DNA from 3 places in the Streptomyces sp. NPDC050161 genome. Region 3 is predicted to be linked to each of the others. Evidence: riboswitches for the same ligand, from Rfam matches in the RefSeq annotation. Region 3 holds a riboswitch; each other region holds the start of a gene.
The links. Region 3 has a riboswitch for thiamine pyrophosphate ahead of thiC (phosphomethylpyrimidine synthase ThiC). Riboswitches for the same ligand answer to the same signal wherever they lie in the genome.
Positions count from the first base shown of each region.

Region 1: it holds a riboswitch for thiamine pyrophosphate, as region 3 does, so the genes downstream of both, ACIBK8_RS03105 (thiamine ABC transporter substrate binding subunit) here and thiC (phosphomethylpyrimidine synthase ThiC) in region 3, are expected to answer to the same signal.
Region 2: it holds a riboswitch for thiamine pyrophosphate, as region 3 does, so the genes downstream of both, thiO (glycine oxidase ThiO) here and thiC (phosphomethylpyrimidine synthase ThiC) in region 3, are expected to answer to the same signal.

Region 1 is NZ_JBITJM010000001.1:702,330-712,239, forward strand. It holds gene pyrH (UMP kinase) at 1-432, shown strand, start outside; gene frr (ribosome recycling factor) at 609-1,166, shown strand; gene ACIBK8_RS03095 (phosphatidate cytidylyltransferase) at 1,166-2,323, shown strand; gene rlmN (23S rRNA (adenine(2503)-C(2))-methyltransferase RlmN) at 2,489-3,601, shown strand; TPP riboswitch at 3,635-3,755, shown strand; gene ACIBK8_RS03105 (thiamine ABC transporter substrate binding subunit) at 3,908-4,936, shown strand; gene ACIBK8_RS03110 (ABC transporter permease) at 4,912-6,603, shown strand; gene ACIBK8_RS03115 (ABC transporter ATP-binding protein) at 6,604-7,683, shown strand; gene ACIBK8_RS03120 (hypothetical protein) at 7,720-8,745, opposite strand; gene ACIBK8_RS03125 (hypothetical protein) at 8,944-9,910, opposite strand, start outside.
Region 2 is NZ_JBITJM010000006.1:341,142-351,051, reverse strand. It holds gene pknB (Stk1 family PASTA domain-containing Ser/Thr kinase) at 1-719, opposite strand, end outside; gene ACIBK8_RS13935 (thiazole synthase) at 835-1,632, opposite strand; gene thiS (sulfur carrier protein ThiS) at 1,640-1,855, opposite strand; gene thiO (glycine oxidase ThiO) at 1,852-3,030, opposite strand; TPP riboswitch at 3,097-3,208, opposite strand; gene ACIBK8_RS13920 (NAD(P)/FAD-dependent oxidoreductase) at 3,364-4,638, shown strand; gene ACIBK8_RS13915 (Rv2175c family DNA-binding protein) at 4,796-5,161, shown strand; gene thiE (thiamine phosphate synthase) at 5,287-5,949, shown strand; gene metF (methylenetetrahydrofolate reductase [NAD(P)H]) at 6,058-6,975, shown strand; gene ACIBK8_RS13900 (hypothetical protein) at 7,012-8,091, shown strand; gene ACIBK8_RS13895 (phytoene desaturase family protein) at 8,125-9,624, opposite strand; gene ACIBK8_RS13890 (DUF4126 domain-containing protein) at 9,684-9,910, opposite strand, start outside.
Region 3 is NZ_JBITJM010000018.1:147,930-157,839, forward strand. It holds gene ACIBK8_RS26655 (LacI family DNA-binding transcriptional regulator) at 1-474, shown strand, start outside; gene ACIBK8_RS26660 (metallophosphoesterase) at 890-1,993, shown strand; gene ACIBK8_RS26665 (hypothetical protein) at 2,207-3,082, shown strand; gene ACIBK8_RS26670 (MFS transporter) at 3,161-4,414, opposite strand; gene ACIBK8_RS26675 (LysR family transcriptional regulator) at 4,482-5,429, opposite strand; gene thiC (phosphomethylpyrimidine synthase ThiC) at 5,525-7,309, opposite strand; TPP riboswitch at 7,304-7,460, opposite strand; gene ACIBK8_RS26685 (YibE/F family protein) at 7,531-8,943, shown strand; gene ACIBK8_RS26690 (SsgA family sporulation/cell division regulator) at 9,137-9,562, opposite strand; gene ACIBK8_RS26695 (IclR family transcriptional regulator) at 9,667-9,910, opposite strand, start outside.

The DNA of each region.
Region 1 (9,910 bases), on a different contig from region 3:
CAGACCGCCATCACCATGGGCCAGGTCGCGGAGCCGTACATTCCGCTGCGCGCGGTGCGCCACCTGGAGAAGGGCCGGGTCGTCATCTTCGGCGCCGGTATGGGCATGCCGTACTTCTCCACGGACACCACCGCCGCACAGCGCGCCCTGGAGATCGACGCCGAGGCCATGCTGATGGGCAAGAACGGCGTGGACGGTGTCTACGACGCCGACCCCAAGAAGAACCCCGACGCGGTGAAGTTCGACGCGCTCGAATACGGCGAGGTCATCACCCGCGACCTGAAGGTCGCCGATGCCACCGCCATCACGCTGTGCCGCGACAACAAGCTTCCGATCCTCGTCTTCGAACTGCTCGCCGAGGGCAACATCGCGCGTGCGGTGAAGGGTGAGAAGATCGGCACGCTCGTCAGCGATCAGGGCACCCGGGCCTGACGGCCCCAACTGCCGCGACGGCGTACGGGCATCGGCCGGTACCCGCGGCAACTCCCGTGCCGGGGCAGGGCTCCGGCACGGGGATGGACAACCGCCTGCCGGTCGGACACCGTGCAGGAGTAGACGCGCGGCAGGGGCGAGGCTCTGCTTCTTACCGAAGAGACCAGGAGCAAGTGGTGATCGAAGAGATCCTCCTCGAGGCCGAGGAGAAGATGGAGAAGGCCGTCGTGGTCGCCAAGGAGGACTTCGCCGCGATCCGCACCGGGCGTGCGCACCCGGCGATGTTCAACAAGATCGTGGCGGACTACTACGGTGCCTTGACGCCGATCAACCAGCTGGCGTCGTTCTCGGTTCCGGAACCGCGGATGGCCGTGGTGACCCCGTTCGACAAGAGCGCGATGCGCAACATCGAGCAGGCGATCCGCGACTCCGACCTCGGTGTCAACCCGAGCAACGACGGCAACATCATCCGAGTGACGTTCCCGGAGCTGACCGAGGAGCGCCGCAAGGACTACATCAAGGTCGCCAAGACCAAGGGCGAGGACGCGAAGATCTCCATTCGCAGCGTCCGCCGCAAGGCGAAGGAAAACCTCGACAAGCTCGTCAAGGACAAGGAGTCCGGCGAGGACGAGGTCAGGCGCGCGGAGAAGGAGCTCGACGACACCACCGCGAAGTACGTCGCGCAGGTGGACGAGCTCCTCAAGCACAAGGAATCCGAGCTCCTCGAGGTCTGATGAACGAGTCATCCTGGGGGGCCCCGCCCGGCGCAGGTCACTGGGGACCGCCCGACCACGGACCGGCCTCCGCGCCGAGCGGGGCGGCGCCACCCGCTGTGGCGGAGTACGCGTACGACGGGGGAGCGGTGGGGCAGACCCGGCCGCTGCCCGTCGTGCCCGACGCCGGCGGACACCAGGACGACAGCCGGGACCACCGGGACATCCGGGACGACGACCGGGGGGCCACTCGGCTGAGCGGCCCCCTGTTCCGCGACGAAAAGCCGCAGGAGCCCATGGCCACTCCTTTCCCCGGTTCCCCCGGGCCCACGGGCTCGCAGGACCCAGAGAAGCCGAAGAAGAAGAGCGCGGGACGGAATCTGCCCGCCGCGATAGGGGTCGGCGTCGGCCTCGGTGCGGTCATCGTCGCCTCCCTCTTCATCTACAAGCACGTCTTCATCGGCGTGATAGCGGTCGCCGTCGTCGTGGGCCTGTGGGAGCTGACCTCGCGGCTCACCGAGCGCAAGGACGTCAGGGCGCCGCTGGTCCCGCTCGCCGTCGGCGGCACCGCCATGGTGATCGCCGGCTATGTGCGCGGAGCCGAGGGCGCCTGGGTGGCGATGGCACTCACCACCCTCGCCGTCCTGGTCTGGCGCATGACGGGCAGACCCGAGAACTACCTGCGGGACGTCACCGCAGGGGTCTTCGCGGCGTTCTACGTGCCGTTCCTCGCGACGTTCGTCGCCCTGATGCTCGCCGCCGACGACGGGCCGCAGCGGGTACTGACCTTCCTGCTGCTGACGGTCGTCAGCGACACCGGGGCGTACGCCGTCGGCTGGCGCTTCGGCACGCACAAGCTCGCGCCCCGCATCAGCCCCGGCAAGACCCGTGAGGGCCTGGTCGGCGCCGTGCTGTTCGCGATGGCCGCCGGCGCGCTGTGCATGGAGTTCCTGATCACGGACGGTGCCTGGTGGCAGGGGCTGCTGCTCGGCCTGACCGTCGCCGCCAGCGCCACCCTCGGCGACCTCGGCGAATCCATGATCAAGCGGGACCTCGGCATCAAGGACATGGGCACCCTGCTGCCCGGCCACGGCGGCATCATGGACCGGCTCGACTCCCTGCTGCCGACCGCCCCGGTCATCTGGCTGCTCTTCGTGATCTTCGTTGGCAGCGGCTGAAGCGCCCAGGTAGTCTGGAAAGGCCCGCTGTCCGACAGCGGGCCTTTTTCCGTCCTCGCGACCGCGGGGACAGTTCCCGTGAGTCCCCCGGGTTCCGGCACCGTCCCGCCGTTGGCTCCGCACCGTGGAGATCGTCCGGCACCGTCGCATTGAGGAGTTCCGCCCATGGCACCGCCCGAGCCCGGTGTGCTGACATTCGTCGCCCCCCGCGGGGCCAAGAAGCCCCCGCGGCACCTCGCAGACCTCAGCCCCGCCGAGCGCCGCGAAGCCGTGGCCGCGATCGGGGAGAAGCCGTTCCGCGCCAAGCAGCTGTCGCAGCACTACTTCGCCCGCTACGCGCACGAGCCGGCGCAGTGGACCGACATTCCCGCCGCGGCCCGGGAGAAGCTCGCGGCGGAGCTGCTGCCCGAGCTGATGAGCGTGGTGCGGCACATCTCGTGCGACGACGACACCACCCGCAAGACCCTGTGGAAGCTGCACGACGGCACGCTCGTCGAATCCGTGCTGATGCGCTACCCGGACCGGGTCACGATGTGCATCTCCTCACAGGCCGGCTGCGGGATGAACTGCCCGTTCTGCGCCACCGGCCAGGCGGGTCTGGACCGCAACCTCTCGACCGCCGAGATCGTGCACCAGATCGTCGACGGCATGCGCGCCCTGCGCGACGGCGAGGTGCCCGGCGGCCCGGCGCGGCTGTCGAACATCGTGTTCATGGGCATGGGCGAGCCGCTCGCCAACTACAAGCGGGTGGTCGGCGCCATCCGGCGGCTCACCGACCCCGAGCCGGACGGCCTCGGCCTGTCGCAGCGCGGCATCACCGTCTCCACCGTCGGACTGGTGCCCGCCATGCTGCGGTTCGCCGACGAGGGCTTCAAGTGCCGGCTCGCGGTCTCGCTGCACGCCCCGGACGACGAGCTGCGCGACACCCTCGTCCCGGTCAACACCCGCTGGAAGGTGCGCGAGGTCCTGGACGCGGCCTGGGAGTACGCCGAGAAGTCCGGCCGCCGGATCTCCATCGAGTACGCCCTGATCCGCGACATCAACGACCAGGCATGGCGCGGTGACCTGCTGGGACGGCTGCTCAAGGGCAAGCGCGTGCACGTCAACCTCATTCCGCTGAACCCGACACCCGGCTCGAAGTGGACCGCGTCGCGCCCCGAGGACGAGCGGGCGTTCGTCCGGGCCATCGAGGCGCACGGCGTGCCGGTGACCGTCCGCGACACCCGCGGCCAGGAGATCGACGGCGCCTGCGGGCAGCTCGCGGCCTCGGAACGCTGACCGCCCGCTGGTAGCGTGTGATCGAACAAATGCACATTCCGACAGGGGAGCGCCACAGCGCTGAGAGTGCGGAGACGTCGTAGGGATACGGCGCCCGCAGACCCTTGAACCTCGCCCGGGTCATTCCGGGTAGGAAGTTCGGTCGTCACTCATGCTGTTGCGCCCCGCCCTGCGCCGCCCGGCTCCACCGGGCGGCGCGGCGCGGGGCCGCGTCTCTTCCTGGCCAGCCAGGAGGAATCAGTGAGCACCAACCGCACCACCACCGCCCGCAGAGCCGTGGCGGCGGTCGCCGCCGCAGCGGCCGGCATGACCGCGCTCGCCGCCTGCGGCAGCACGGAAGGCGGCAGCGCGGCGGACGCCAAGACCGTCACACTCGTCACCCACGACTCCTTCAACGCCTCGAAGTCGGTGCTCGCCGCGTTCGAGAAGCAGAGCGGCTACAAGGTCCGGGTGCTCAAGGGCGGCGACGCGGGCAAGGCCGTCAACCAGGCGATCCTCTCCAAGGACAACCCGCAGGGCGACGTCTTCTTCGGCATCGACAACACCCTGCTGTCCCGTGGCCTGAAGGCCGGCCTCTTCACGCCGTACCGGGCCAAGGGCCTCGACGCCGTCCCCGCCGCCCTGCAACTGGACAAGGCAGGCCACCGCGTCACGCCCCTCGACTACGGCGACACCTGCGTCAACTACGACCGCGACTACTTCGACCGGCACCACCTCGCGCCGCCGAAGACCTTCGACGACCTGCTCAAGCCGCAGTACAAGGACCTGCTCGTCACGGAGAACTCCGCCACCTCGTCGCCGGGGCTCGCCTTCCAGCTGGGCACCATCGCCACCCACGGCGAGCAGGGCTGGCAGGACTACTGGAAAAAGCTCAAGGCCAACGGTGTCGAGGTGGTCGACGGCTGGGAGCAGGCGTACAACGAGCGCTTCTCCGGATCCGCGGCCGGCCGGGGCAAGGGCGACAAGCCGCTGGTCGTCTCGTACGCCTCCAGCCCGCCCGTCGAGGTGCTCGGCAAGAAGCCCGCGCCGAAGCAGGCACCGACCGGCGTCGCCACCGGGACCTGCTTCCGGCAGATCGAGTTCGGTGGTCTCCTCAAGGGCGCCACGAACGAGAAGGGCGGCAAGGAACTGCTGGACTTCCTGCTCAGCCGGAAGTTCCAGGAGGACATGCCGCTCCAGATGTTCGTCAACCCGGCGCGCAAGGACGCCACGGTGCCGGACCTGTTCACCAAGTACGGCGCGACGATCGACAAGCCGGCGACCCTCGCCCCGGAGACGATCACCGAGCACCGCGAACAGTGGGTCAAGCAGTGGTCCTCGCTCGTTCTGAAGTAGACGGGGCCAGGCGCGGCCGTAGCCGGCGCGCCACGGCGGTGCGGGCGGCCCTGATGGCGCTGCCGGTCGCCTTCTTCGCGCTGTTCTTCGCCTACCCGGTCACTGCGATCGTCGGACGCGGACTGAAGGACGGCGGGCGGTGGCAGCTCGGCCGGATCGCCGACGTGCTCGGCGACGGGGACGTGCTGCACGTCCTGTGGTTCACCGTCTGGCAGGCCGCCGCGTCGACCGGCCTCACCTTGCTGATCGCACTGCCCGGCGCGTACGTCTTCGCCCGGTTCGAGTTCCCCGGCAAGCAGCTGCTGCGGGCGGTGGTCGCGGTGCCGTTCGTGCTGCCGACCGTCGTCGTCGGCTCCGCCTTCCTGGCCCTGACCGGCCGCGGCGGACTGCTCGACGACCTGTGGGGTGTGCGTCTCGACACCTCGGTCTGGGCGATCCTGCTCGCCCACGTCTTCTTCAACTACGCCGTGGTCGTGCGGACCGTCGGCGGGCTGTGGGGACAGCTCGACCCGCGGCAGGAGGAAGCGGCGCGGGTGCTCGGCGCCGGCCGTCTCGCGGCCTGGCGCCGGGTGACGCTGCCCGCGCTCGGCCCCGCCGTCGCCGCCGCCGCGCTGATGGTCTTCCTGTTCACCTTCACCTCCTTCGGAGTGGTGCAGATCCTCGGCGGGCCCACCTTCTCCACCCTGGAGGTGGAGATCTACCGGCAGACCGCCGACTTCCTCGACCTGCCGACCGCCGCCGTCCTCACCCTGATCCAGTTCGCGGCGGTCCTCGCCCTGCTGGCCCTGCACGCCTGGACGGTACGCCGCCGCGAGACGGCCCTCCGGCTCGTCGACGCCGCGCGGACCGCGCGGCGGCCCCGCGGCCCCGGACAGTGGGCGCTGCTGTGGGGCACCCTCGCGATCATCGCCGTCCTCGTCGTCGTGCCGCTCCTCGTGCTCGTCGAGCGGTCCTTCGCCGGGCCCGACGGCTACGGCACGGTCTTCTACGAAACGCTGGGCTCCGCCGCGTCCGCCGACAGCACCTTCGCCGTCGCCCCCCTGGAAGCGCTGTGGAACTCGCTCGCCTACGGGTTGGCCGCCACCGCGATCGCCCTGGTGGTGGGCGGTCTGGCAGCCGCCGCCCTGACCCGGCGCGGCGGGCGGCTCGTCCGCGGCTTCGACGCGCTGCTGATGCTGCCGCTCGGCGTGTCCGCGGTCACCGTCGGCTTCGGATTCCTGATCACCCTCGACCGGCCGCCGCTCGACCTGCGCTCCTCGTGGTGGCTGGTGCCGCTGGCCCAGGCGCTGGTCGGGGTGCCGTTCGTGGTGCGGATCATGCTGCCCGTCCTGCGTGCCGTCGACGGGCGGCTGCGGGAGGCGGCGGCCGTGCTGGGCGCCTCGCCGTGGCGCGTGTGGCGCGAGGTGGACCTGCCGATGGTGCGCCGCGCCCTGCTCATCGCCGCCGGATTCGCGTTCGCCGTGTCGCTCGGCGAATTCGGCGCGACGGTCTTCATCGCACGGCCCGACCAGCCGACCCTCCCGGTGGCCGTCGCCCGGCTGCTCGGCCGCGCCGGGGAGCTCAACTACGGCCAGGCGATGGCCCTTTCGACCATCTTGATGGTGGTGTGCGCCGGGGCCCTGCTGGTCCTGGAGCGCCTCCGCACCGACCAGTCCGGGGAGTTCTAGATGACGGCTACGGCTCGGGCCGCAGACACCGAAGGGCAGCAGCTGCTGCGGCTGAACGGCGTGACCGTACGCTTCGGACCGGCCGGCGCGCCCGCCGCGCTCGACGCGGTCGACCTGGACGTCGCCGCCCACGAGATCGTGTGCGTGCTCGGGCCCAGCGGCAGCGGCAAGTCGACGCTGCTGCGGGTGGTGGCCGGGCTGCAACCGGCCGATGCCGGGCAGGTGCTTCTGGAGGGACGCGACCAGGCGCGGGTGCCCACCCACCGGCGGGGCGTCGGCCTGATGTTCCAGGACCACCAGCTCTTCCCGCAAAAGGACGTCGCAGGCAACGTCGCCTTCGGCCTGCGGATGCGCCGGACGGACCGCGCCGCACAGCAGCGCACCGTCGCCGAACTGCTCGGCCTCGTCGGCCTTCCGGGCGCCGGGCGCCGCGCCGTCGCCTCCCTCTCCGGCGGCGAGCAGCAGCGGGTCGCGCTGGCCCGCGCCCTCGCGCCGAGCCCCCGGCTGCTGATGCTCGACGAACCGCTCGGACAGCTCGACCGCGGACTGCGCGAACGCCTCGTCGTCGAACTGCGGCGGCTCTTCGGCGAGTTGGGGACGACGGTGCTCGCCGTCACACACGACCAGGGCGAGGCGTTCGCCCTGGCCGACCGGGTCGTGGTGATGCAGGACGGGCGGATCGCGCAGACCGGCACCCCGCTGGAGGTCTGGCAGCGGCCCGCCACCGAATTCGTCGCCCGCTTCCTCGGCTTCGACAACGTCGTCGCGGCGACGGTGCAGGGCGGCGCCGCCGTGACGCCCTGGGGCAAGGTGCCGGTCCCCGAAGCGTCGCCCGACGGACGGTGCCGGCTGCTCGTCCGGCCGGCCGGCGTGCGGCTGACGCCCGTGTCCGACGGCCTGCCGTGCACGGTCGCCGCCCGGACCTTCCGCGGCACCCACGTCGCCCTGCTGCTCCAGCCGGCCGAAGGCCCCCAACTGGAGGCGGCCTGCGCACTGCGGGACGCACCGGAAACGGGAGAGCGGGTCGGCGTCCGCTTCGCCGCCGATGACGTCGTGGTGCTGGCGGACGGGGACGGGTAGCGCTCCGAAACGGTCAGGCTGAGAACGCCGGGACGGCTACCGGCGGCGCTCTGCGTCCCAGCCGTGTCCCGCGCCCGGTGCGTCTGCGCCGGTCGGGACGTGTTCCACGTCCCGCGCGCGTCCCACGGCCGGATCCTGGGACCGCGCGAGATCCGCTCCGCCGATGTCGCCGCGGTCCGCCGCACCCGCCGGATCGCCCTCCTCCGAGCCGAACCAGGCGACGGCGACGGCACCGGCGACCGCCACCACGAAGCCGAGCACCGCGACCCAGGCGAAGCCCGGCCGGGACGCGTCACCGAGCCACAGCACCCCCAGAATGCCGGGCACCACCGTCTCACCCACCACCAGCGCCGCGGTGGCACCGTTCACCGAACCGATCTGCAGCGCCACGGTGTGCAGGTACATGCCGCCGATCCCCGCCACCAGGATCGCGTAGAGCGCCGGGTCGGCGAGGAGGACGGACAGGCTGAACGGCGCCACGCCGTCCAGCATCCTGACACCCACACCGAGCGCGCCGAAGCCGAGACCGGAGAGAAGCCCGGCGAGGATCGCGGCCCGCGCACCCAGCAGCCGGACGACCAGGGTGCCGACGGCGATCAGGAGGACGGACGCGATCAGCAGCCACCAGTGGCCGGCGGCCGGAGTGTGGCCGCTCCCTTCGTGCCCCGCGGCGGTGGCCAGCAGCACCAGCGCCCCGCAGACCACGGCGATCGACGTCCACTCGGGCCTGCTGAGACGTATCCCGAGCAGCTTGATGCTCAGCAGCGCGGTGATCACGAGATTGGCGCTGATCACCGTCTGCGAAAGGAACAGCGGCAGTAGCCTGGCGGCCAGCGCGCCCAGCCCGAAGCCCACGAAATCCAGCCCGGAACCGACCATGAACTCCCAGGTCACCGCGGCCTTCGCGGTCGACGCCAGGCTGGGGCCGCCGTGCTGGGTGACACCGGTGGCGGCGCCTGCCGCCTCCCGGCGGGCGGATTTCCGCGATCCCACCGCCTGGAGAACGGAACCCGTGCCGTAGCAGACCGATGCCGCCACGGCCGTCAGAAGGCCGATGATCACCAAGAGCTCCGTTCACGCACCGCCGCCGCGCCGCGTCTTCCCGGCTGGCGGGTATGCCTCTCACCACTGCGTTACCCGGCCAGGCAGACGTGCATTTCGGGCCGCGGGTTGCCTGGCGGAGCCGAGGGCCTGCGGCCGGGCGTGGATTCCCGCTCGCGGTGGGAAGGTCGGGAGCCGCGCACCGCCCCCACGGGCCGCTCAGCGCACCAGGGGAAGAGCCGCCAGCTCCGCGACGGACCAGGTCACCGGGGCCAGCACGACCACCAGGGTCAGGGCGCGCAGCGTCGCCGCGCGGCGCAGCAGGGAGGCGGGGGCGCCGAGCCGGCGCAGCGCGGCCGTCGTGTCGGCACGGGCCGCGCGGGATTCCACGGCCGCGGTCAGGAAGCTCGCCGTGACGCAGACCAGCACGACGGCGGCGCCGACGGCGGTCAGCGGCCCGAACGGCTGGAGCGGCGCGGCGTGGAACACCTTCACCGCCGCGTAGACGCCGGACACCACCGCGCACAGCACGCCGACCGGGCGGCCCATGCGGCGCGCCTCCTCCTGGAGCACCCGCCCGGCCAGCAGCCGGAGCGCGCCGGGACGGCTCGCACACAGCAGCCGCCCGCACAGATGCACAAGACCGGGACCGGCGAGTACCAGGCCGATGGCCGACAGCGCCCAGCCGGCCAGGACACCCGGCGGGCTCCCGATCAGCCGGCCAGGCAGCGGCAGCAGGCCGTCGCCCGCCGCCACACCCTGGGCGGCGTAGCTCTCGACGGCCAGGCCGGCCGCCGCCAGGGTGATGCCCCAGGGCAGCCCGGACGGCGTGGCCGGTGCGGTACGCGGCGGAGCGTCATCGGCGTCGGACGGTGCGGGCGCGGGCCGCTGCTCGCGCGGGCGCAGCGCGACGGCGGTCGCCGCTGCGGCGGTCAGCGGCACCGTCGACAGCAGGAGCAGGGCGCCGACGAGCGGAACCGGGTGGCCGGCGCCGAGCAGATCCGTGCCGAGCCCGCGGGAGGGCGACGTGCCGAGATCACCGCGGAGACGGAAGAACGCCAGGAGGGCGAGGGCCGCGCCGAGCACGCAGGACAGCGCCGTGGAGGCGGCGGCGAGCAGGGTGAGCCGGACGGGCCCCAGACCGGCCGCGGCCATGCCGCTCGGGAAGCGGGCCGCGGGATCCGTA
Region 2 (9,910 bases), on a different contig from region 3:
GCCTCGGACGGCGGGCGGACGTCCTCGTGCAGATGCTGGTAGAGGACCTGCGCCGCGGTGCCTCCGGTGTGCGGCTTGCCGCCGGTGAGCATTTCGTAGAGCACCACGCCGCAGGCGTAGACGTCCACGCACGCGTCGGACGTACCGTGCTCGATCTGCTCGGGGGCGAGGTAGGAGACGGTGCCGAGGACCGCGCCCGTGGCGTCGGTGGTGTGCGTGTCGACCGTCCGCACCAGGCCGAAGTCGGCGACCTTGACCCGGCCGTCGTCCCCGATCAGGACGTTCTCCGGCTTCATGTCGCGGTGCACGAGAGCGGCGCGGTGCGCGGCGCCCAGGGCGGCGAGGATCGGCTCCAGGATGTCCAGCGCGGCCCGCGGCTGGAGCGCGCCCCGCTCGCGCAGCACGTCGCGCAGCGTGCACCCGGCGACGTACTCCATGGCCAGATAGACGTACGTGCCGTCCGTCCCCTGGTCGAAGACGCCCACCACGTTCGGGTGCGAGAGCCGGGCGACCGACTTGGCCTCGCGGATGAACCGGTCGACGAACGCGTCGTCCACCGCGAGCGACGGGTGCATCACCTTCAGGGCGAGCACGCGGTCGAGCCGGGTGTCCATGGCCCGGTAGACCGTGGCCATACCGCCGGCGGCGATGCGCGCGTCGACGCGGTAGCGGCCGTCGAGCAACTGCCCGACCAGGGGGTCCTGAAGGGTCGTATCCACGGCAGACGAGTCTACGAGGACCCACCGACACGTCACACGTGCGGCGGCCTTCCCCGGCGTACTGAGGCCGAACGGTGACAGGAACGCGGGCGGCGGCGCCCGCGCCCCGCACGCGCTACCGGAACGCCGGCCGCTCCGGATCCAGCTCCGCCACCCCGTCCGCGGGCGAGGACGCCAGCGCGAAGTGCCGGCGCGGGATACGGCCCGCCCGGTACGCGAGCCGCCCGGCGTCGACCGCGTACCGCATCGCCCCGGCCATCAGCTCCGGCTCCTGGGCCCGGGTCACCGCGGACGCCAGCATCACCGCGGCGCAGCCCAGCTCCATGGCGAGGGCCGCGTCGGACGCGGTGCCCGCGCCCGCGTCCAGCACCACGGGCACCCCGGCCCGCTCGGTGATCAGCTGGAAGTTGTGCGGGTTGCGGATGCCGAGCCCGGAGCCGATCGGCGAGCCCAGCGGCATGATCGCGGCGCAGCCGACGTCCTCCAGCTTCCGGGCCAGCACCGGGTCGTCGTTCGTGTAGGGCAGCACCGTGAACCCGTCGTCCACCAGCGTCTCGGCGGCGTCCAGCAGCTCGATCGGGTCGGGCAGCAGGGTGCGCTCGTCGGCGACGACTTCGAGCTTGACCCAGTCCGTGCCGAGCGCCTCACGGGCGAGCCGCGCGGTGAGCACCGCCTCGCCCGCGGTGAAACAGCCCGCGGTGTTCGGCAGCACCCGGATCGCGTGCCGTTCCAGCACGGACAGCACCGAGCCCTGCACGGTCGGATCGAGCCGCCGCATGGCGACCGTCGTCAGCTCCGTCCCGGAGGCGAGCAGCGCCCGCTCCAGGACGTCCAGGCTGGGCGCGCCGCCGGTGCCCATGATCAGGCGGGAGGTGAAGGTGGTGCCTGCGAGGGTGAGGAGATCGTCGGCCATGGTCGGTTCAGCCTCCCTGGACTGCGGTGAGGACCTCGACGCGGTCGCCTTCGCCGAGCGGGGTGCGGGCCCACCGGGCGCGCGGCACCACGGTCTCGTTGACGGCGGCGGCCAAGCCGCCAGGCGCCCGGGACAACGTCGCCACCAGCAGGTCGAGCGTCAGCCCGCCCGGGATCTCGCGGACTTCTCCGTTGACGGTGACGGAAACGGGGGAGGCGTTCATACGGGCTGCTCCTGGGGGACGCGGGCCGCGGGGGCCGCAACGGGGGCGGCGTCGGTGAACCGCAGGGGGGAGAACGGGCGGGCCTCATCGGGCAGTTGCCCGCAGGTCAGCACCTCGGCCATGGCGTCCCCGGTGACGGGGGTCAGCAGGACGCCGTTGCGGAAGTGCCCGGTGGCCAGGAGGAGCCCTGGCAGCGAGGTCGGGCCGAGCAGCGGCGCGTTGTCCGGGGAGGTGGGACGCAGCCCCGCGCAGGTCTCGGCCAGTGGCAGTTCGGTGATGCCCGGCACCAACTCGTGGGCGTCCCGCAGCAGTTCGTACACGCCGCCCGCGGTGACGGTGGTGTCCCAGCCCAGCTCCTCGCTGGTGGCGCCGACGACCAGCTCGCCGTTCTCCCGCGGCACCAGGTAGAGGGGACCGCCGCGGACGACGGCCCGCACCGTGCGGGAGAGGAAGGCGGGGCTCCCCCGGGGGACGTCCGGCATCCGGAGCCGCAGCACCTGCCCCTTGACCGGGCGCACCGGCGGCAGCACCTCAGACGGCACCCCGGCCAGCCGGCCGCTGTGGCTGCCACCGGCCAGCACGACCCGGTCCGCGGCCGGCCGGCTGCCGTCCGCCAGTTCCGCGCCGACGGCCCGGCCCGCGGTGACCGTCAGCCGCTCGGCCCAGGTGTGGTGGAAGACCACCCCGGCCCGCGCACAGGCCGTCAGCAGCGCGCCCGCCAGCCGGCGCGGATCGACCTGATGATCGCCGTCCACCCGCAGGCCCCCGCGTACGCCGGGCGCCAGCATCGGCTCCAGGCGGCGGCACTCGCGCCCGGACAGCCACTCCGACTCCAGACCCGACCGGCGCTGGAGCGCGTGCAACTCCCGCAGATGGGCCCGGTCGTCGGCGTCCAGCGCCACCGCCAGGGTGCCGCAGGCGCGGTAGCCGACGGCCTGCCCGCTCGCCTCCTCCAGCTCCGCGACGAACCCCGGATAGCGCCGGGCGGACGCGAGGTTGAGGCCCAGCAGGGTCTGCTCCCCGTAGTGCAGCTCGGTGACGGCGGCCAGCATGCCGGCCGCGACCCGGGCGGCGCCGCCGCCCGGCTCCGGGTCGACGACGGCCGTGCGCAGCCCCCGTGCGGCGGCCCGCCAGGCGGTGACCAGGCCGATGATGCCGCCGCCGATGACGAGCACGTCGGGGTGCCGCCCGGCGTGCGGCGGCGGTCCGTGTGGTGCGGCGGACGGTGCGGAAGATGCATGCATGGGCGTCCAGCCCCTCCCTTCGCCGGCATGACCCGGATCAGGTTCGTACGGTCGGAGGCCGCCAGCCTCCCTCTCAGCCCGGTGCGTCCGGGCTCCCGCGAGTGCGTATGACCCTCACCCTAATACCCGCTGCCGACGCCCCGTAAGGGAGCGCCCCCGGCACGGCGGACGGCGCTTCCCGGGCCCCACCGGGCGTGACGCTGTGTCAGAGATCTCCTTGCGCGCTGCTGCGGGCGCCGTCGCGCGCCGTCCTAGAGTGATCGGGTGAGCGAGCAGAGCAAGTCCTCCCAGGACCCTGACCACACGCCGCGCGTCGTGATCGTCGGCGCGGGAATCGCGGGTGTGCAGACCGCTGTCGCGCTGCGCGAACAAGGCTGGCGCGGCGCGATCACGCTGTTCGGCGACGAACCGCACCAGCCCTACGACCGCCCGCCGCTGTCCAAGGCGGTCCTGCTCGGCAAGGCCGAAGGCGCCGCGTTCGACGTGGACTTCGCCTCCCTGGGCATCGAGCTGCACATCGGCCGCCCGGTCACCGCGCTGCGGCCCGAGGCGCACCTCGTCGAGACCGCAGAAGGCCAGGTCCGCTACGACCACGCCGTCCTCGCCACCGGCGCCGAGCCCCTCGCGCTGCCCGGCAGCGCGGGGCTGCCCCACGTCCACCTGCTGCGCACCCTCGACGACGCCGAGCGGCTGCGGCCCGTCCTCGCCGCCCGGCACGAGATCGTGGTCGTCGGCGCGGGCTGGATCGGCGCCGAGTTCGCGACCGCGGCGCGCGAGGCGGGCTGCGCGGTCACCGTCGTCGAGGCCGCCGACCGGCCGCTGGCCGGCGCGCTGCCCGCCGAGGTCGCCGCCCACATGGCGGGCTGGTACGCCGGATCCGGTGCCCGGCTGCGCACCGGCGCGCGGGTCGCCGCCGTCGAAGCGGGCACCGTCCTCCTCGCCGACGGCACCGCGCTGCCCGCCGACGCCGTGGTCGTCGGCATCGGCGCCCGCCCCGCGACCGGCTGGCTGGCCGGCTCCGGTGTCGCGCTCTCACCCGATGACGGCTCGGTGCTCGCCGACGACCGGCTGCGGACCTCGGCCCCGGACGTCCACGCGGTCGGCGACTGCGCCTCCTTCCCGTCGGCCCGTTACGGCCGCAGGCTCCTGATCCACCACTGGGACAACGCGCTCCAGGGCCCCCGTACGGTCGCGGGGAACATCACCGGCGGCCCGGCCGAAGGCGTGGTCTACGACCCGGTGCCGTACTTCTGGTCGGAGCAGTTCGGCCGGTTCGTGCAGTACGCGGGCCACCACGACCGCGCCGACGAACTCGTCTGGCGCGGCGATCCGGAGAGCGCCGCCTGGTCGGTGATCTGGCTGCGGAAGGAGACGGGCCCGGCGGAGGGGCGGCCGGACCGGGGCAGGCTGGTCGCGCTGCTCGCGGTCGGCCGCCCGCGCGATCTGGCGCAGGGCCGCAAGCTCATCGAGCGCGGCGCCGTCCTGGACCGCGCGCGGGCGGCCGACGCGTCCGTGCCCCTGAAGGCGGCGGCTCTCTGAGGCGTGCCGGACGGGCCGCGGCGGGGCGGGCGGAGGCGGGCGGGAGGCGGACGGACGCGGTCCGCGTGCCAGGACCGGCGTCACCCGCCGGTGTGGGTCTCGTCCCGTTGGCGATGCCCGGCTACCGGCTGTCAGTGCGAGGTGGCAGGCTTGTCCTGTGACCGAGATTGACGCAAACATCGATGGACTCGTCCCCGCCTGGCTCACCCTCCCCGACATCGCCGAAGCGTTCGGCGTCGAGGTGACACGTGTCCGGCAGCTGGTCAAGGAGGGCCAGCTGATCGCGGTGCGCCGCGGTGAGAACAGGGCACTGCACGTGCCGGCCGATTTCATTCAGGACGGCAAGGTCGTCAAGGGCCTGGTCGGCACCCTGACCCTCCTGCGGGACGACGGCTTCGCCGACGAGGAGATGCTGGAATGGCTCTTCACCCCGGATGAGACCCTGCCCGGTACGCCGGCGCAGGCGCTGCGCGAGAACCGCGGCACGGAGGTGAAGCGCCGGGCGCAGGCGCTCGCCGTGTGACGCGGCGGGCGGCGCCGACGGCAGGCCCGCCCGCGCCTGAGCAGCTGAATCCGTAACCGCAACCGAGGTGGCGTACGAGCCGGAGAGCCCGGCCCGTACGCCACCGCCCCGGGGGGAACCGCCCGATGACCACCGCGACGACCACCGCCCGCGCAGCCCTGTCCGGCGCCAGGCTCTACCTCTGCACGGACGCCCGCACCCGCCAGGGCGACCTCCCGCAGTTCCTGGACGCGGTGCTCGCCTCCGGCGTGGACATCGTCCAGCTCCGCGACAAGGGCATGGAGGCGGCCGACGAGCTGCGCCACCTGGAGGTCTTCGCCGACGCCTGCCGCCGGCACGGCAAGCTGCTCGCGGTCAACGACCGGGCCGACGTCGCCCACGCCGCGGGCTCCGAGGTGCTGCACCTCGGACAGGGCGACCTGCCCGTCCCCGCCGCCCGCGCGATCCTCGGCACGGACGTCCTGATCGGCCGCTCCACGCACGCCGAGGCCGAGGTGGACGCCGCCGTCGCCGAGCCCGGCGTCGACTACTTCTGCACCGGCCCGTGCTGGCCGACCCCCACCAAGCCGGGCCGCCACGCACCGGGCCTCGACCTGGTCCGTTACGCGGCGGCGCAGGCACCAGGGCGTCCCTGGTTCGCGATCGGCGGGATCGACGCCGGCAATCTGGACGAGGTCCTGGCGGCGGGCGCCCGCCGGGTCGTGGTGGTCCGCGCGATCACCGAGGCGGAGGATCCCGGCGCAGCCGCCGCGTCCCTCGCCAAGCGCATTCGCACCTGGGACGCCTGAGCGGACGCGGCAGCGGCCTCCTGTCCAACCCGTGGACAGGAAGGGCTCTAATCAGGCATAACGTCCGCATCGGTTGGTGCGCGACCCGCCGGTGGTTAACCTGCCCGTATGGCCCTAGGTACAGCTTCCACCAGGACTGATCGTGCACGGACCGTCCGCGACCTGCTGGCTTCCGGCAAGCGGTCGTATTCCTTCGAGTTCGCCGCCCCGAAGACGGAGAAGGGCGAGCGGACCCTGTGGAACGCCATTCGCCGCATCGAGGCCGTCGCCCCGACCTTCGTCTCCGTGACGTACGGCGCGGGCGGCACCTCCCGTGAAGGCACGGTCCGCGCCACCGAACGGATCGCCACCGACACCACTCTCACCCCGGTCGCCCACCTGACCGCGGTCAACCACTCCCTGGCCGATCTGCGCAACATCATCGGCCAGTACGCCGACGCCGGCATCCGCAACATGCTCGCGCTGCGCGGCGACCCGCCGGGCGACCCGATGGGCGAGTGGGTGCGCCACCCCGAGGGCGTCACCTACGCCGCCGAACTGGTCCGCCTGATCAAGGAGTCCGGCGACTTCTGCGTCGGCGTCGCCGCCTTCCCCGAGATGCACCCGCGGTCCGCGGACTGGGACCAGGACGTCGCGCACTTCGTCGACAAGTGCCGGGCGGGCGCGGACTTCGCCATCACCCAGATGTTCTTCTACCCGGAGGACTACCTGCGGCTGCGCGACCGGGTCGCCGCGGCCGGCTGCTCGACGCCGATCATTCCGGAGATCATGCCGGTCACGAACGTGCGCCAGATCGAGCGATTCGCGCAGCTCAGCAACGCGGCTTTCCCGCCCGAGCTCGCGAACCGCATCATGGCGGTCAAGGACGACCCGGCGGCTGTACGCTCCATTGGCATCGAGTACGCCACGGAACTGTGCGCGCGCTTGAGTGCCGAGGACGTGCCCGGGTTGCACTTCATCACCCTCAACCACTCCACGGCGACCCTGGAAATCTACGAAAATCTGGGGCTGCACCAGCGGCCTTGATCACGGTGGCCGCGGCGCGGCGGAAGAGGGGCGTACATGGGCTGGGCGGTCCTCTACATCGCATTCGGCTTCGTTGCCCTGTGGTTGCTCGGAGAGGTGCTGTTCCAGCACAAGGCCCGGCTGCGCTGGCGGTTGCTCGCCTTCACCGGCTTCCTCGGCGTGGCGATCGGCGTCATCATCCCGGCGGTGATCGTGATCGCGCTGGGCGCCATCGCCTTCGCCGTCGGGCAGACGTATGTGACGCTCTCCTTCCGCCGCGGCTTCACCACCGGCTGGTCGCTGCGCAAGCCGCGGGAGAACCGCCGGCGCAGGGCCAGGCCGGGCGGCACCACGCCACCGGCCGCCGAGCCGACCCTGGAGGTCTCCGGCCTCGAAGCGGTCCCCCTGCCCGACGCTCCCGACGACGGCGCCCCGGGCGACCCCGCACCCCACCAGCCCTACCCGCAGGGCCCGTACGGCGACTCCCAGGCCCCGTACGGCACCCAGGACACCTACGACAACCACGACGGCCACCAGGGCGCGTACGCCCCGCAGAGCGGCTACGGCGGCTACGACGGGCACGGCGGCTACGACGCCGGACAGGGCTACCCGTCCCAAGGCGGCTACCCGGAGCAGACGTTCGCCGGGCAGGGCAGCTTCGCCCAGGACGCGACCGCCGTCTATGCCCCGCAGCCGCTGCCCGACGAGACCGGCCAGTACGGCGTCTACAGCCCCGACGCGCGCACCGCGCCGCCCGGCTACGGCGCCTACGCCGCGGCCGACGGCCGGGGAGCCGCGGACCCCAACTCCTATGACCACGGCGGCGGTTACGGCACTCCGGACGGCTACGCCGATCCCTACGCCCCCTACGGCGACCACCAGGGGCAGGCGCCCTACCCCGACCCGTACACCGGAGCCCAGCAGTACCCGGCGTCGTACGAGCCCTACGAGCAGCACGACCCCTACGGCCCGCAGGGGTACGGCGCCCCGCCGTACGACGCCTCGGCGCAGGCGTACGGCGACACCCCGCCCGGCGGTGTGTGGGTGCCGCAGCAGCGCGACGGCCAGCCCCCGGCCGAGCAGCCGCCGTACCCGCCCCACCAACAGCAGGGCTACGACGGGCAGTACCGCTACTGACGGCCGCGCCCGGTCACTTCACCGCCGGGCGCCTCACGTCGAGCCCTGCCAGTCGTCGCCGTTGACGATCAGGCCGGCGACGATGGCACCCGACATCCCGGCGTGCGCGAGCCCGCCGCCCGGATGCGACCAGCCGCCGACCGCGTAAAGCCCCGGTATCCGCGTGCGGTTGGCGGGCCGCAGAAAGCGCCCTCCGGCGCCCGCCAGCGCCGGCCCCGGCACCAGGGCGTCCCCGGACGGCGGCAGCACCTCCCGCCACAGCACCCGCTCCCGCAGGCCCGGCACGGCGGCCTCGGCCAGCTCCGTCATCCGGTCGGCCACCGCCTCCGCACCGGCCGCCGCCCCGCCCTGGCCCGGCGGGGCGACCACGGCGGTCAGCGTCACCGCCTCATGGCCGTCATCGGGCCGGGACGCGGGATCGTCGGGGCGCAGGACCGTCACCGTCGGCCGCGCGGCGCCCGCCGCCCCGCCGTCGAAGACCGCCGCCAGCTCCGCCGCCCGGTCGTCGGTGTGCACCACCGTCCGGTGCGCGGCGTCCCCGGTCCTGGGCCCGCGCAGCGCGAGTGCCACCGTCATCCGGGCCGGGGCGCGCCCGGCCCCCGATCCGGTGGCGGCGTCGTCGGCGCCCCACGGCAGCCCGTCCCGCAGCATCGGCCCCAGCAGTGCGGGCGCGATCCCCGCGACCACGAAGTCCGCGCCGGCCACCCGGCCTTCGGCCAGTTCGACCCCCGCGGCCCGGCCGTCCTCCTCGACGATCCGGGTGACCTCGGCGCCGAAGGTGAACTCCACCTTGCGCTCGACGCAGCGCGCGTACAGGGCGTCCGCGAGCGCCCGTATCCCGCCGGACGGATACCAGCTCCCGAACGTCTGCTCCATGTAGGGCAGCACGGTGGCGCTCGCCGGTGCGCTGCGCGGGTCGTAGCCGTACGCCGTGGCATGGCTCTCCAGGAGCGCGATCAGCCGCGGATCGGCCAGCTCCCTGCGGGCGGCCTCGGCCAGGGTGGCGGTCGTCGGGCCCTTGCCCCGCCCGAACCACCCGCGCCGCCGCACCGCCGGATACGGATCGCGCCCGAGCGCCTGCCGATCCGCCCGCAGCGGCTCCTCCAGGAGCGGCCTGCGGGTGGCGTCCCAGGCTTCCCTGGCGCGGTTGACCAGCGCGCTCCAGCGCTCTCCCGCACCGGCGCCCAGCGCCCCGTCAAGTGCCGCGACCACCCCGGCCCGTGAAGCGTTCGGCAGTGACACCGCCGTGCCGTCGGCGAAGACATGACGGCTCGCCGGATCGACCTGCGTCAGCCCGACACAGCTCTCCAGCGGCTGCCGCCCGGTCTTGACGAACAGGTCGCGGTAGACCGCGGGCAGATGCAGCAGCTGGGGGCCGGTGTCGAACCCGAAGCCGTCCCGCTCGATACGCCGCACCGCGCCGCCGTACGTCGCGTCGCGCTCGAACACCGCCACCCGGTGGCCCGCGACGGCCAGCCGGGCAGCGGCTGCCATCGCGCCCATCCCGGCGCCGATCACCGCAATCCGTGCCATGCCTGCGACTTTATCCGGGCCCACTGACAACGCCCGAACCGCAGCCGCCCACGGCCGCCTCAGCGCGGTGCGGCTGCCGCCCCGCCCGTGGCCGCCGACCGTTTCTCCTCGCGCCGCAGGCGCCTGCGGCGCAGGTACCGGCGGATCCGCGACCAGAGGAGCACCACCAACGCGATACCGCCGGCCAGCAGCACACCGGCGATGACCGCCGCGGCCACCGGATGGAAGACGGCGAACGCGATGAGCCCGGCGACCCCCAGGTCCTCGACGAGGCTCAGCACGATGT
Region 3 (9,910 bases):
TACACCCGGCTGTCGACCACCGCGTACCTCCGGTGGTGCGAACGAGTCGGCCAGGACCCGGTCTACGAGTCCTACCCGGCACACGACCCGTGCGCCGGTGCCGTCGCCGCCGACCGGCTGCTGGCCAGGCCCGACCGCCCCGACGCCGTCTACGGCCTCTTCGACCCCAACGGCACGGACCTGCTCGCCGCGGCCCGCCGCTACGGCCTGCGCGTCCCGGACGACCTGCTGCTGGTCTGCTGCAGCGAGTCCACCGTCTACGCCAACACCGAACCGCCGATCACCACCCTGTCCCTCAAACCCCGCCGCATCGGCACCGCCGTCGTCCAGATCCTCATCGACGCGATCGAAGGACTGGGCGACGGGTGCCCGGTGGAGCAGGTCATACCGACCGACCTGATCGTGCGGACCTCGTCCCAGCGCCGGTCCCCCCGCACGACCGTCAGCCCGCCGCGCGGCCCGGCCGGCGACTGACCCCTACCGTCGGCGCAGCGCCGACAGCAGGGAGGGGCACCGAGCGGGTGCCCCTCCCCGGCCGGCCCGCCGGCCTCCCGTTCGGGACGTTCCACGCCACGCCGACCGTCGCATTCACGCCATGATCCGGACGCCGCGTGTTGGATACGCTCCCGAAACCGGCGCGGGCGACGCACCGGCAGCGGCCCGGTCAGCCCCCACGGCCAGGGAAAATCAGGGTGATCTCGGGATAAAACCGCAGGGAACGCCGAGCTCCCGTCGATTGACCACCCCCGGGTGCGTCACAACCCGCGAGCAGCGTTCCTATGATGGGCGAACGACACCGCGGACCGCCGTCGACCAGGCAAAGGTCCGAGAGGTACACGGCGGCGCAATGGTGGAGGGGTCAATGACTCAGGGGGCCGGTCAAGGACCCATGGCGTGGACCATGGCGGCACACACTCCGGCGTCCCCGCAGCCGCCAGGACCGCCCCCCGGCGCACCCGTGGCACCGCCGGCGGACACCGTCCCCCCGCACTTCCCCGCCGCACCGCAGGCGCAGCTCCCCGCACACGCCACGGAACTGCCCGACGAGTACACCGCGACCGCCCGCGACCTCCCCGTCGTCGGCGCACCAGGGCGTACCGACACCCTCATCGACCAGCCGGCGGCCGGACCCGTACCGGCCCCGGAGGCCGCACCTGACGGCGAACCGGCCGAGGGGCCGGGCCCCTTGTACGTCGTCGGCGACGTACACGGCTACTACGACGAGCTGCGCGAGGCCCTCGCCGCCGAAGGGCTGATCGACGCCGACGGCAGCTGGTCGGCGGGCAACGCCAGGCTGTGGTTCCTGGGCGACTTCACCGACCGCGGCCCGGACGGCATCGGCGTCATCGACCTCGTCATGCAGCTGTCCGCCGAGGCCGCCGCGGCCGGCGGGTACTGCAAGGCGCTGATGGGCAACCACGAACTGCTGCTCCTGGGCGCCAAGCGGTTCGGCGACACCCCCGTCCAGTCCGGCGCCGGCACCGCGTCCTTCCAGGCCGCCTGGCTGCTCAACGGCGGCCAGAAGACCGACATGGACCGCCTGGAGGACCACCACCTCCAGTGGATGGCCCGCCTAGACGCCGTGATGGAGGAGGACGGGCACCTGCTCGTGCACTCCGACACCACCGCCTACCTCGAATACGGCGACTCCATCGAAGCCGTCAACGACACCGTCCACGACGTGCTGACCCGTAGCGAGGCCGACGAAGTCTGGGACCTGTTCCGCAAGTTCACCAAGCGCTTCGCCTTCCGTGACGAATGCGGCGCGCAGGCCGTACGCCGGCTCCTGGACGCCTACGGCGGCACGCGCGTGGTGCACGGCCACAGCCCGATCCCGTACCTCCTGGGCGAGGTGGGCACGGAGGACACCGACGGCGAGCCCGTCGTCGTCGAAGAGCCGCACGTCTACGCCGACGGGCTGGCCATCGCCATGGACGGCGGGGTCACCATGGCCGGAAAATTGCTTGTCGTTCAACTTCCCCTGACTGACTGAGCGTTATCCGGGCAGGTGAAAGCCAAGTCGGCGGGCGGGCGGCGCACGGCGTGACCGGACGGTTCCGTTCAGGGCCGGGCCCAATTTCCGGAAACCCCCTGTCACCCCGTGCCGGAGGCGCTCTACCATCGGGCTATCCGTAGCAGGCTCTCCTCCGTTTCCGCCAACTGCCCGGCCATCGTCGGCCCGTACGGCCCTACGGAGCATCGGGGGATGCACATGAACAGCGCTCCGCATCTGCTCAACGAGGACCGCGAGGACTTCGCGCGACTCCTCGATGAAGCGCTGCGTACCGCCGCCCACCGCCCGGATCTCGCCACCGCAGCGAGCGAGCACCTCACCACCGAGCAACTGCGCACGCTGGCACTCGACGCCACCTCCACCATCGCCGCCCACGCCGCGGCCGAGTACCGGCACTACGTACGGCTGCGCGACCGGCTGCGCGACCCGGACGGCGCGCCCGCCGATGCCGCGACCGCCGACGGCGAAGATGCCCGAAGCCCCGCCGCCGCGGACCCGTTCGCCGCCGCGGCCACCGGCCCGGACGGCGCACCGGAAGCCGCCGGCGCGGGACTCGGCGCCATGATCGCCGTCCTCGCCCCGGTCCTCGCGGGCATCGCGGCGGTCCTCTTCCTCCTCATCGGCTACGCCCTGAGCGCCATCAGCCCCGAACAGGCCGTCGCCCGGCCGTTGATCACCGTCGGCTGGATCTTCGCCGCGCTGGCCGCGGCGGGGGCACTGGTCGCGATGGCCGGCCTGGTGATCACCGCCCTGCGCAACGGCTCGTCGCCGCGCGAGGCCACCGGCCACCACGACCTCGACCGCGCGCGCGAGGCATGGCACCGCGCCCTCGTCGAACAGGGCCTGCTGCCCTTCCTCCACGACACCCTCGCGGCAGCCGCCGACCACACCCCCGCCCCGTACACCCCGGGCCGGACCGGCGTACGCAAGAGCCGCATCCCGTCCCTCGGCTACTCCCGTCCCCGTTTCAGCAGCCCCGACACCGGATCGGCAGGCACCCGCCCCCGCTACTCCAGCCCCGACTTCACCGGCCCCGACCACGACGGATCCGAGGAACGGCCGCAGTAGGGCGGGCGTGCGGGCACATGAGGCAGCGCCTGGGCTGCCCTGAGACGCCGCATCATCATTGCGGTCGGGCAGCGCGATTCAGGACTCGGACCGCGCACCGCGCCCCGCCGCCCACGCCAGCAGCAGGCCCACTCCACCCAGCGCGGCAGCGATGCCCAGGGGCGCGGTGTAGCCCGCGCCGGCGGACAGGGCGGCGCCGGCCAGCAGAGGGCCGCCGGCGTTACCGACGTTGAAGGCGGAGATATTGGCGGCGGAGGCAAGGTTGTCGGCGCCGCGCGCAGTGGCCAGTACGGATGTCTGCAACGGCGGGATGACAGCGGCGCCGACCAGTCCGAACAGCAGAAATCCGATGACCATGGCCGGTTCGCTGTGCACCGCCGCCAACAGCAGCAGGGATGTCACCGAGACGGCAGCGAGCGCCCCGTACAGCGTGGGCAGCAGCGCCCGGTCCGCCAGCCGGCCGGCCAGCGGGGTGCCGATCACCATGCCGACGCCGACCAACACCAGCATCAGTGGAACGGTGCGCGCGCCGAACCCGGTGACCTCGGTCAACAGCGGCGCCACATAGGTCAGGACGGCCAGGAAGGGCGCCCAGCCGAAGGCAGTCGTGGCCAGTGACAGCCAGACCCGGCCGCGCCGGAAGGCAGCCAATTCGCGACGGAGGCCCGCGCCTTGTGCGGCGGGCTCGTACGGCACGAACACGGTGAGCGCGATCAGCAGAGCGACCCCGACCGCGGTCACCGCCCAGAAGGTGGCCCGCCAGCCGAGCGCCTGCCCGAGGGCGGTGCCGCCGGGCACACCCAGGACATTGGCGAGGCTGAGACCCATGAACACGGAGGCGATGGCGCGGGCCTTCCGCTCCGCCGGTACAAGTCCGGCCGCCACGACAGCGGCGATTCCGACGTACGCGCCGCCGGCCAGCGCGGACAGCACCCGCCCGGTCAGCAGGATGGTGAAGCCCGGCGCGAGGGCGCTGACCACACTGGCCACGATGAACAAGCCGACCAGCCACAGCAGCATCCGCTTGTGGGCGACCCGGGTGCTGAGCGCGGTCAGCAACGGCGCCCCGACGACCATGCCCAGTGCATAGCCCGACACCAGCAGTCCAGCGGTCGGAATGGGTACCCGGAGGTCGCCGGCAACCTCGGGCAGCAGCCCGGTGATGACGACCTCGGTGGTGCCGACGGCGAACGCACCGAGTGCGAGTGCGAGCAGCGCCGCAGTCGCCGAACGCCCCGAGGCCCGGGGACGGGCGGTCCGCAGCGTCTCCTGGGGGAGGGGAGCAGGCGGGACGCGGGAGGTGGCCGAATCGGCAGAAAGATCATGGGACATGGCATCAGACTGCCGCCCGCGCGCGTGCGGATCAGCCTCCGATTCCGCAATGATCGGTAAGCCTGGCTTACCGATCGTGTCCGGCCGGCAGCGACTCCGCTGCGCTGCGCGCCGTCCCGCCCGTCCGCTCCCGTGCCCTGTCCACCGCAACGGCCGCGAAGGCGCGCACCCGCGCGGTCTCCCCGGTCGCACGCCACACCAGTCCGTACTCCAATGGCTCGGCGTCCCGGAACGGCACATAGGCGACGCCCCGCGGCGCGAAGTACGCGGCAACGTCGGCGCCCACGGGGGAGATGCCCTGACCGGCGCCGACCATGGCGAGGGTCTCCTGCAGCGTCGCCGCCGACCGGCCGCGCAGGACCGGCCGTCCTTCGGGGGTACGGGAGGGGGCGAGATGCTCCTGCCAGTAGTCGGGGACATGCCCGGTGCAGGCGAACACCCGGTCCCGGGCCAGATCCTCCACGCACACCGTGTCCTGCTTGGCGAGCACGTGGTTGGCCGGTACGGCCAGCATCCGTGGCACACGCAGCACCACAGGACCGCGCACCAGGTCTGGCTCATCGACCGGGAACTGGGTGACCAGCAGCTCCGCCTCACCGTCACGCAGCGGATCGAACATGGACTTGACCTGCGTCTCATGGATCCGCACGGCCACGCCCGGGTACCGGCGGGTGAAGGCGTCGATCGCCTCCATGACGAACTCCCCTGCCGCGTGTCCGAGATAGCCCACCGTGAGGCTGCCCTCGATCCCCTTGGCAGCGGCCTGCGCCCTGGCCAGACCCCGCATGATGGCGCGGTAACCGGGCTCGATGTCGTCGAGAAGCTCTCGGCCGAGCGGGGTGAGCCGCACCCGACGGCTGGTGCGCTCGAAGAGCGGCGCCCCGACGCGGCGCTCCACCTGCTGGATCGTCTGGCTCACCCGGGCCCTGGTGACCCTCAGCCGCTCGGCCGTACGGCCGAAGTGCAGCTCCTCGGCCAGGATCACGAAGCTCTCGATCTCCAGTCTCTCCAGCACCTGGGTCACGCTAGCCGTGTCCGGTCCCGGCCGTCGAGGCGGCCTCGGGCCCCCGGACCGTCCTCAGGTCCGGGGGCACTCCGGCACGATGAGCGTCAGTCCGCAAGCGGCAGGTACACCCGGTTCCCCGCCGCCGCGAACTCCTTCGACTTCTCCGCCATGCCCGCCTCCACGTCGACCGCCAGATCACCGCCGTGCTCCCGGCGGATGTCCTGGGAGATCTTCATCGAGCAGAACTTCGGCCCGCACATGGAACAGAAGTGGGCCGTCTTCGCCGGTTCGGCCGGCAGGGTCTGGTCATGGAAGGAACGCGCGGTGGCCGGGTCCAGGGCCAGATTGAACTGGTCCTCCCAGCGGAACTCGAAGCGCGCGTCGGACAGCGCGTCGTCCCACTCCTGGGCACCGGGATGCCCCTTGGCCAGATCCGCCGCATGGGCCGCGATCTTGTACGTGATCACGCCGGTCTTGACGTCGTCACGGTCCGGCAGGCCCAGGTGCTCCTTGGGCGTGACGTAGCAGAGCATCGCCGTGCCCCACCAAGCGATCATCGCGGCACCGATACCCGAGGTGATGTGGTCGTACGCGGGCGCGATGTCGGTGGTCAGCGGGCCCAGCGTGTAGAACGGCGCCTCCTCGCAGATCTCCTGCTGAAGGTCGATGTTCTCCTTGATCTTGTGCATCGGGACGTGCCCCGGGCCCTCGATCATCGTCTGGACACCGTGCCGCTTGGCGATGGTGTTCAGCTCACCCAGCGTCCGCAACTCCGCGAACTGCGCCTCGTCGTTGGCGTCCGCGATCGAACCGGGACGCAGACCGTCCCCGAGCGAGAACGTCACGTCGTAGGCCGCGAGGATGTCGCAGAGCTCCTCGAAGTGCGTGTAGAGGAACGACTCCTGGTGATGCGCCAGGCACCAGGCAGCCATGATCGAACCGCCCCGCGAAACGATGCCGGTCTTGCGCCGGGCGGTGAGCGGGACGTAACGCAGCAGCACACCGGCGTGCACCGTCATGTAGTCCACGCCCTGCTCGGCCTGCTCGATGACCGTGTCCTTGTAGATCTCCCAGGTCAGTTCCTCAGCCTTGCCGTCGACCTTCTCCAGCGCCTGGTAGAGCGGAACGGTGCCGATCGGCACGGGGGAATTGCGCAGCACCCACTCCCGCGTGGTGTGGATGTTGCGACCGGTGGACAAGTCCATGACCGTGTCCGCACCCCACTGCGTCGCCCAGGTCATCTTGTCCACCTCCTCCTCGATGGAGGAAGTGACCGCGGAATTACCGATGTTGGCGTTCACCTTCACCAGGAAGTTCTTGCCGATGATCATCGGCTCGATCTCCGGGTGGTTGACGTTGGCCGGCAGGACGGCGCGACCCGCCGCGATCTCGTCACGTACGAACTCCGGCGTGACGTTCTCGCGGAGGGCGACGTACTCCATCTCCGCGGTGATCTCGCCGCGCTGCGCATAGGCGAGTTGGCTGACCGCGGCGCCGTTCCGGCCGCGGCGGGGCTGCCGCGGCCGGCCGGGGAAGACCGCGTCGAGGTTCTTCAGACCGCCACGCGGCGAGGTGTGCTTGAGGCCGTCGTCCTCGGGGCGCAGCGGGCGGCCCGCGTACTCCTCGGTGTCGCCCCGCGAAATGATCCAGTTCTCCCGCAGCGGCGCCAGTCCACGGCGGACGTCGGTTTCGATGTGAGCGTCGGTATACGGCCCTGACGTGTCGTAGAGCGTCACGTCCTTGCCGTTGGTGAGGTGCACTCGCCGGACCGGAACCCGCAGGTCAGGGCGGGATCCGGTGAGGTAGCCCTTGTGCCAGCCGATCTCCTTGGCGGAGGCGTCCTGGCCGGACTCGCCGTTTTCGGGCGTGCGTGCATCCTGCAGAGTCATGGAGACCCAACTCCCTACGCCGGCATTACCCGGTAACAGGTTCGGCGGTCGACGCAGCGGCTCCCGCCCACGGGCGTTTCACGTGAAACGCCGCTGGGACGAGGATCAGCGCCCTCTCAGCCCGGTGCTCCGAGCTCCCGCGATTGCAAAGGTGCCACCACGGTAGCGGCCGATGTGGCGTGGTGAACAGGGGGCCCTGCGCTTCTTGCGATGATCGGTCGGTGACCGGCACCGATCCTCATACGCACTCCCACGGCCATGCGCACTCGCACGGGCACGGCCCCGCCTCGCCCGTATCCCGGCATCTGCGCAAGGTCATCGCCGCGGTGCTGATCCCGTTCGCCGCCGCCGTGGTGGTCGGCCTCGCGGTGTTGTGGCCGGGCGGCGCGCCCGATCACCGGCCGTCTGGCGTCGGCTTCGACCAGCCGACCGAACAGGCCAGGGTGACCAAGGTGGAGGAGGTCAACTGCGCCGACGTGCACGCCGAGCAGCAGCAACAGCCGGCGACTCCGGGCGGCCCGCCGACCGGGGGAGCGGAGCGGGGAAAGCACTGCGAACGCGCGACGGTCGAGGTCACGTCGGGCGGAAACACCGGCCGGACCTTCGAGACGATCGTGACACCGGACGCGCTGCGGCACTACACGACGGGGCAGGAGGTCGTCGTCGCGTACTCCCCCAAGGCGCCCAAGGATCTGCAGTACTCGATCAGCGATGTGGACCGGACCTTGCCCATGTGGGTGCTGGCCGCGATCTTCGCGTGCGCCGTCGTGATCGTCGGGCGGCTGCGCGGGGTGCTGGCGCTGGTCGCCCTGGCGGCGAGCTTCGGGGTCCTGACGCTGTTCATCCTCCCTGCCATCCTTCAGGGATCAAATCCCCTGCTGGTGGCGGTGATCGGCGGCAGCGCCATCATGCTGATCGCGCTGTACATGTGCCACGGACTGACGGCCAGAACCTCGGTCGCGGTGCTCGGCACGCTCGCCTCGCTGCTGCTGATCGGGCTGCTCGGCTCGGTCTTCATCGGCTGGGCACTGCTGACCGGCAACACGGACGACACGACGGGGCTGGTGCACGGGCTGTACCCCGGCATCGAGATCCGCGGACTGCTGCTGGCAGGCATCATCATCGGCTCGCTGGGGGTGCTCGACGACGTGACGGTCACCCAGACCGCCGCGGTGTGGGAACTCAAGGAGGCCGACCCGTCGGCGGGCCGGCGCAAGCTGTACAGCGCCGCCATGCGGATCGGACGGGACCACATCGCCTCCGTCGTGAACACCCTCGTACTCGCCTACGCGGGCGCGGCGTTGCCGCTGTTGCTGCTGTTCTCGATCGCACAGAGCAGCGTGGGCACGGTCGCCACCAGCGAAGTGGTCGCCGAGGAGATCGTCCGGACCCTGGTCGGCAGCATCGGTCTGGTCGCATCGGTACCGCTGACGACACTGCTCGCGGCGCTGGTCGTCTCGGCCGACCGCAGGCCCCAGGCCGCTCCGGGGGACGAGAGCGGAGCAGAGGACGGCACCTGGGGCACGGGTGGCGCGACGGAAACCGGCACGACCGTGGGACGGGCGGCAGCGCGGCGCGGCGCACGGGCGACACGAGGGTCGCGTGGGACGCGCGGCCGACGCCGCAAGGCATGACGGAGCCGCGGCCCGGGGCCGCACCGGCCCACTGACCTCCGCCGACCGGCGCGGAAACCGGCGCAGCGGGCATCGGGCCGACACGCCATCCCCTGGGCGAGCAGGATCCGGCGCCCTCTTCGTCACGGACCCGCCCGGCGCACCGGGACAGCGCCCGCCCCGAAAGGGCCGGGGAGGACCGGGCGGTGGTGGGTCAGCTCGCCTTGGACGCCTCCGTCAAGATGCGGTCCAGCACGGCTTCCAGGGTGTCGCACACCTCTTCCGCGCCGAGCGGCACCAGCCGGTCCGTCCGGTCGAGGAACGCCACCAACGGCGGTGCGCTGACGCGGAAGAGCGCGCGTTCGGCGCCGACCTGGAGGCTGATGAAGACGTCGCTGAGATGCCCGCCGGAGGCAGGCTCGACGCGTACGTCACCCTCCCCCGACGGCCCGCTCAGCCCGTCGAGCAGCAGCTCACGGCTGAAGGCCCACGTAACGGGCACATCGCCGGGCAGGTCGAAGGTGAGGCGTACGGCGTACGGATCGGCGCTGTCGAAGTCCAGCTCCACCGGGATCCGGAAGGCGAGTTCCTCCGAGACGAGGAAGCTCATGATCACTTCTGCCTGAACTGTGTCGGTCATCAACCACTGCCCCGCACTTGATCGGAGATGGCCGGGATTCGTCCCCCGTAGCCCTATTGACGCCATCGTCTGTCACGTGCCAGCAGATCACAAGGAGTGAGTTTTCAGATACTGATAGAGAAGGCGAGTGTCGTTAGCGTCGCCTCCGCCATTTTCCGTAGTCGGTCCGCGACAGAGCGCAATCGGTGCAGTTCTTCGGCAGGGAGAGAAACGGCCAACGCCGCGACCACGGAGCCGACCTGGATGGGAATCGCGGAACATACGGTGCCGAGGGCATATTCCTGATGCTCATACGCGACCTGACCACGACGCACCGTATCCAAACGGTGCAGCAGATCGTCCTCAGTT